Regions from separate parts of the Streptomyces sp. NPDC096324 genome, predicted to be linked through region 1. Evidence: predicted binding sites of a transcription regulator. Region 1 holds the regulator's gene; the other holds the start of a gene.
The links. The regulator HspR, encoded in region 1, represses chaperone genes until heat shock. The targets are predictions, from matches to a motif close to TTGAGNNNNNNNNNCTCAA.

Region 1 (3,407 bases):
CACCCAGGACGGAATACGCGTTTATCTGGACGGTGTGCGCAAAGTCGACCTCTGGAAGAACGTGTCGGCCACACGGTCCAAAACGGTCAACCTGAGCATTCCGTCTGGAAAGCACACACTGCGCGTCGATTTCGTCAACTGGACAGGCAAGGCGAACATCACTTTCGCCTACAAACCCGTCACTTCCGCCAGTACCGACAAAATCAAGCCACTCGTCCCCACGGGTTCCGCGGCGTCCTACGACACCGCGACCGGCCGGGCCAAGGTCTCCTGGTCCAGGAACCAGGAGATGGACCTCGCCGGCTACCGCGTCTACCGCCGCCTCGGGGGCGGCAGCGCGTGGACGCTGCGGACCACGACGACCGCCACCTCGTACACCGACACCTCCCTCCCGGCGACCGGCGCCACCTACTACTACGAGGTGCGCGCCCACGACAAGGCGGGCAACGAGTCCACGGGCACCACGGACCGCCCGGTGACCACCACCGACCGGACGGCGCCGGCGCGCGTCACCGGCCTGGCGGGCCAGGGCACCACCGCGGGCAACGCCCTGACCTGGCAGGCCTCCTCCGCGGACGTCGACCACTACGAGGTGTGGGCCGCGCCGCCCGGGCGGAACGACCCCGACGGGCCCGAGCCCGTGTTCGGGACCTCGTACACGGACCCGGTCGCCGAGGCGGGGACCGGCTACCGGTACACCGTCCAGGCCGTCGACGGCGCCGGGAACATCTCCCCCGTCTCCGACGGCGTGACGCTCGTGCGCCCGGAGGACTCCACGGCCCCCGTGCCGACGTCGGTCCTGGGCACACCCGCCGACGCGTCCACCCGCGTCTCCTGGACCCCGGCACAGGACCCCGACGCGACGGTCACCGGATTCCACGTCTACCGCCGTACGTCCGCGCAGGGCGCCTGGATCCTGGTGGGCGGCGCCGGGGCGACCGCCGTCTCCTACGACGACACCGCCGCCCCGAAGGGCACCGCGTACTACTACGTCGCCTCGGTCGACGGCGGAGGAGCCGAGTCGAGTCCCTCGGCACGGACCACCGTCGACCGTCTGACGCCGGCCACCGCCACCGGACCCGCCGCGCCTCGGCTGACGGTGGTCTCCGAAGGCGGAACCCGCTTCCCGATCAGCGTCGGGGTCCGGCCCGGGACCGGTGACGAGGCAAGGCTGCTGAAGGGGTACTCGTGGGACGTCTCCGGCGCCTGCGGCTCCAGCGGCACCCTGTTCTCCGCGTCGGACACCCTCTCCTGGACCCCGCAGTACACGGGCCCCTGCACGGTCTCCGTCCGCGCCGTGGACGCCTACGGCCGGACGGGCGAGCACGCCGCCTCCGTCGAGGTCATGGTCAACCGCTGAACGCCCGACGGCACGCGAAGGGGGCCCGCCGGTTCTGGTGAACCGCCGGGCCCCTTCGGGTGAGCGTGGGAACTACTCGGACGTCCGCTTGGGGCGCCACACCACCAGGGCGCTCGTCTGCTGGACCTCCTGGTACGGGACCAGGTCACGCCGGTAGGAGGCGTGCACGGCGGCCTCACGCTGCTGCATGGCGACCGCCGCTCCGTCCAGGGCCGACTCCAGCTCCGCCACACGGGACTGGAGCGCGGCCACCTGGTTCTCCAGCTCGATGATGCGCTTGATGCCGGCGAGGTTGATGCCCTCGTCCTGCGACAACTGCTGCACGGTGCGCAGCAGTTCGATGTCACGGGCCGAGTAACGCCGGCCCCGGCCGGCGGTGCGGTCGGGAGAGACCAGACCGAGCCGGTCGTACTGACGCAGGGTCTGCGGGTGCAGCCCGGAGAGCTGGGCGGCCACCGAGATGACGTAGACCGGGGTTTCCTCGGTCAGTTCATAGGGGTTGCGTCGACGACCGGTCGTGTCCATAGCTCCGTCATGCTCCCTTCGCGGCCTGGAACAGCTCCGCCCGCGGATCCTCACCCGCGGTCGCCTCGCGATACGCCTCCAGCGCGTCACGAGCCTTGCCGGACAGGTCCTGGGGGACCGTCACCTCGACGGTGACCAGGAGGTCGCCGCGCGTGCCGTCCTTGCGGACCGCGCCCCTGCCCCGGGCGCGCATGGTCCGTCCGTTGGGCGTGCCCGGCGGCAGCTTCAGCGTCACCGGCGGGCCGCCCAGCGTCGGCACCTTCACCTCGCCGCCCAGCGCCGCCTCCGCGAAGGTGACGGGCACGGTGACGGTGAGGTTGTCGTCCTTGCGGCCGAAGACCGGGTGGGCGTCCACATGGACGGTGACGTACAGGTCGCCGCCCGGACCTCCCCGCTCGCCCGGCGCGCCCTTGCCCCGCAGCCGGATCCGCTGGTTGTCGCTGACGCCCGCGGGGATCCGGACCTGCATCGTGCGGGACGACTTGGCCCGCCCGCTGCCCGCGCACTCCATGCAGGGGTGCTCGGCGATGAGGCCGCGCCCCTTGCAGTCGGGGCAGGGGTCCGTGAGCGAGAAACCGCCCCCGGAGCCCCGCGCCACCTGCCCGGTGCCGACACAGGTCGGGCACACGCGCGGTGTGCCGTTCTTGTCGCCGGTGCCCGAACAGGCCTTGCAGGCCGCCTGCGAGGTCATGCGCAGCGGAACGGTCGCGCCGTCCACCGCCTCCGTGAAGGAGAGAGTGACCTCGGTGTCGATGTCCTGGCCGCGCCTGGGCTGCGTACGCGTGCCCGTGGGGGCACCGCCGCGGTTGAACAGGCCCCCGAAGACGTCACCTATGCCGCCGCCGAAGCCGCCGGCCCCTCCCGCTCCCTGGCCCTGGGCGCCGCCTCCGAAGAGGTCACCCAGGTCGAAGTTGAAGTTGCCGCCGCCCGCGCCGGGACCCGGACGGAAGCCGCCGTTGCCGAAGAGGGCGCGTGCCTCGTCGTAGTCCTTGCGCTTCTTGGGGTCGCCGAGCACGTCGTTCGCCTCGGAGATCTCCTTGAAGCGCTCCTCGGCCTTGGCGTTGCCCTTGTTGGCGTCCGGGTGGAACTCGCGGGCGAGCTTCCGGTACGCCTTCTTGATCTCGGCCTCGGTGGCGTCCTTGGGGACGCCGAGGACCTTGTAGAAGTCCTTCTCGATGAAGTCCTTGGTGCTCATCCCCGACGTCCCTCCTTCCTCGTCCGTTCAAGCTCAGCCCTCGTCCGGGCCACCGCTCTCCTTGTCGTCCGCCGCCTCGGCCGAGTCCTCGGCCTTGACCGCCTGCGCCCCGGGCTGCGGCTCGGCGACGGCCACCCGCGCGGGGCGGATGGTGCGTTCGCCGAAGCGATACCCCGGCTGCAGAATCGCCACGCACGTCGTCTCCGTGACGTCCGGCGCGTACGAGTGCATCAGGGCCTCGTGGATCGTCGGGTCGAAGGGCTCGCCCTCCTTGCCGAACTGCTGGAGCCCCATCTTCGCCGCGACGGTCTCCAGCGATTCGGCGAC
Region 2 (3,407 bases), on a different contig from region 1:
CCGGGTGTACTCCCCCGCGAGCTTGCGCAGCGCGCTCTCGTCGAGGACGACCTCGTCCTTCTCCAGGCCCGCTCGCTCGAGCTGACGCGGCAGCAGGTGGTCCCGGGCGATGACGACCTTCTCGTCCTCGGTGTAGCCGTCGAGGCGGACCAGCTCCATACGGTCGAGCAGGGCCTCCGGGATGGCCTCCAGGACGTTGGCGGTGGCGAGGAACACCACGTCGGAGAGGTCGAGTTCGACCTCCAGGTAGTGGTCGCGGAAGGTGTGGTTCTGCGCCGGGTCGAGGACTTCGAGCAGCGCCGCCGCCGGGTCGCCCCGGAAGTCGGAGCCGACCTTGTCGATCTCGTCGAGCAGGACCACCGGGTTCATCGACCCGGCCTCCTTGATGGCGCGGACGATCCGGCCGGGCAGCGCGCCCACGTACGTACGGCGGTGTCCGCGGATCTCGGCCTCGTCCCGGACGCCGCCGAGGGCGACGCGGACGAACTTGCGGCCCATGGCGTGCGCGACGGACTCGCCGAGCGAGGTCTTGCCGACGCCGGGCGGGCCGACTAGCGCGAGCACGGCGCCACCGCGCCGGCCGCCGACGACTCCGAGACCGCGCTCGGAACGCCGCTTGCGCACCGCCAGGTACTCGGTGATGCGCTCCTTCACGTCCTCCAGACCGGCGTGCTCGGCGTCGAGCACGGCCTGGGCGCCCCTGATGTCGTACGCGTCCTCGGTCCGTTCGTTCCACGGCAGTTCCAGGACGGTGTCGAGCCAGGTCCGGATCCAGCTTCCCTCGGGCGACTGGTCACTGGAGCGCTCCAGCTTCTCGACCTCCTTGAGGGCGGCCTCGCGGACGCTCTCGGGAAGGTCGGCGACCTCGACACGGGCGCGGTAGTCGTCGGACTCGTCCTCGCCGTCCTCTCCCTTGAGGTCGCGCAGCTCCTTGCGTACGGCTTCGAGCTGGCGGCGCAGCAGGAACTCGCGCTGCTGCTTGTCGACGCCCTCCTGGACGTCCTTGGCGATGGACTCGGCGACGTCCTGCTCGGCGAGGTGCTCGCGGAGGTGCTCGGTGGCGAGCTTGAGCCGGGCCACCGGATCAGCGGTCTCCAGCAGTTCGACCTTCTGCTCCACGGTGAGGAACGGTGAGTAACCGGAATTGTCGGCAAGGGCGGAGACGTCGTCGATCTGCTGCACCCTGTCCACGACCTGCCAGGCGGCGCGCTTGCGCAGCCAGCTCGTCGCCAGGGCCTTGTATTCCTTCACCAGGTCGGTGACCCGGCCGGGCAAGGGGTCGGGCACGGTCTCCTCGACGCGGGTGCCCTCGACCCACAGCGCGGCACCGGGACCGGTGGTCCCCGCGCCCACCCTCACGCGCCCACGCCCTCGGATCAGCGCTCCCGGGTCGCCGTCGGCCAGCCGGCCGACCTGCTCGACCGTGCCGAGCACGCCGGTGCTCGCGTAGGTCCCGTCGATGCGTGGCACCAGGAGTACCTGAGGCTTTCCCGGCGTTGAACGGGCGGCGGCCTGAGCGGCCTCCACCGCGGCACGCACGTCGGTGTCGTTCAGATCCAGCGGCACCACCATTCCGGGCAGCACGACCTCGTCATCGAGCGGCAGCACGGGCAGGGTGAGTGATGTGGACGTCGAAGCCATGATCTCCCCTTCGGCAGTCAAGTTGAGTTATGTCGACTCAATGCACGGGGCCCACGCAATGTTCCCCGGGGGGCGTTCGCTGTGAGCGATCAGCTTCGGGCCGCTGATCCGCGGGCCGGCGTCCGGGCCTCGTGGCCGTCGCGGACGTCGTCCGGGATGCGGGGTGGCCGTCCGGCTCGGATCGTGGAGTCATGAACCATCACCTCGCCCAGAGCAAGCTCGAGATCGACACCCGGCTCGTCACGACCGGTGCCGTGCTGACCGCCGCCGGTGCCCTGGTGGCGTGCACCGGAATGGTCATCGCGGCCGCCGCCGTGTTCAGCGCGGGCCGGCGCATGATCCGCGCCATGGATGTGCCTCCGTCGCAGGTGGCGGCCATCAAGTGGCGGCAGGCCAAGGAGGCCTCCCTGGCGGGCATGCAGGCATGGCAGTCCGCGACCGACGCCCGGAACGGGGCGCCCATCCGCTAGCCGGCGCTCCCCCGGCCCCCCTCGGCCCTCGCTCCGATGGCTCAACGGGTCGCTTCTTGTCCGCTCCAGTGCTCCGGGGCGGGGAAGCGACCCATGAGCCGGTCGGAGCGGGGCCCGGCCGAGGCGCGACCCGGTCGAGGCGTGGCCCGGTCGAGAGGCGCGTCAATCTCGTGCGGCCCGCCGTCACCCGGGGCCGGGGAGCCGTTCCCCGCGATTCCCGCGACCCGTACAGGTGAAAATGCCAGGATGGCGGCCATGACCGCCTCGTACGAGAGTCCCGAAGTCATCGACCGACGCCAGGGCCCGTACGGCGAGGTCGTACTTCGGCGCCACGGCGGCCTCCTTCAGATCATCGCCAACGGATGCTTCCTGATGGACACCTCCGACGGGCGTTCCGAGCGACTTCTCATGGACGCGGCGTACGACGCGCTGGACGGGCGCCCGGAGCCGAGCGTGCTGATCGGCGGCCTCGGCGTCGGGTTCTCGCTGACGCACGCCGCGGCCGGTGACCGCTGGGGGCGCATCACCGTTGTCGAGCGCGAACGAGCGATCATCGACTGGCACCGGGACGGCCCCCTCGCCGCGCTCTCCGCCGGGGCGCTCGCCGACCCGCGAACCGACATCGTCGAGAGAGACCTCGTCGACTACGTCAATGAGATCTCCGACACGTTCGACGCCCTGTGCCTCGACATCGACAACGGGCCGGACTGGACGGTCACCGACGGCAACGCGGGCCTATACGGGGCGTCCGGACTGGCAAGCTGCGCAAGGGCGTTGAGGCCCGGCGGCGTCCTCGCCGTGTGGTCCGCGCAGCCCTCTCCGGAATTTGAAGGAACCTTGCGGAATGCCGGATTCCGACGGGTCCGTACCGAAGTGGTCCCCGTTGCCCGGGGCGTTCCCGACGTGGTGCATCTCGCGGTGAGGCCTGGATAGCCGAGCCGCACCCACTGCCCGTACCCTGCTTGCCTGACGCGGATCATTCAAGCGTCAAGCGCAGTCATGGGATCACCCCACGGATTCCGGAACGCACACTTCAGGGGCGGGCGATGGAGCAGACACACACCTCCCAGAACGGCACGGCGGCGACTCCCGGCGCCCAACGCCGGGTATTGGTCGTCGAGGACGATCCGACGATCGTCGACGCCATCGCGGCCCGCCTGCGAGCCGAGGGATTCCTCGTGCAAACCGCGGGCGACGGCCCGGCCGCCGTCGACACCGCCGAGGCATGGCAGCCCGATCTGCTGATCCTCGACATCATGCTGCCCGGCTTCGACGGTCTGGAGGTCTGCCGTCGCG

Region 2: lon (endopeptidase La) is a predicted target of HspR. The motif match lies at 1,664-1,682, and genes of this name have one in related genera.

The regions. Positions count from the first base shown of each region.
Region 1 is NZ_JBIWFK010000022.1:90,614-94,020, forward strand. Features, by position in the region: gene ACIQ7M_RS37960 (fibronectin type III domain-containing protein) at 1-1,360, shown strand, start outside; gene ACIQ7M_RS37965 (heat shock protein transcriptional repressor HspR) at 1,433-1,885, opposite strand; gene dnaJ (molecular chaperone DnaJ) at 1,893-3,080, opposite strand; gene grpE (nucleotide exchange factor GrpE) at 3,114-3,407, opposite strand, start outside.
Region 2 is NZ_JBIWFK010000005.1:658,442-661,848, reverse strand. Features, by position in the region: gene lon (endopeptidase La) at 1-1,641, opposite strand, end outside; gene ACIQ7M_RS17040 (hypothetical protein) at 1,833-2,111, shown strand; gene ACIQ7M_RS17035 (spermidine synthase) at 2,367-3,044, shown strand; gene ACIQ7M_RS17030 (response regulator transcription factor) at 3,158-3,407, shown strand, end outside.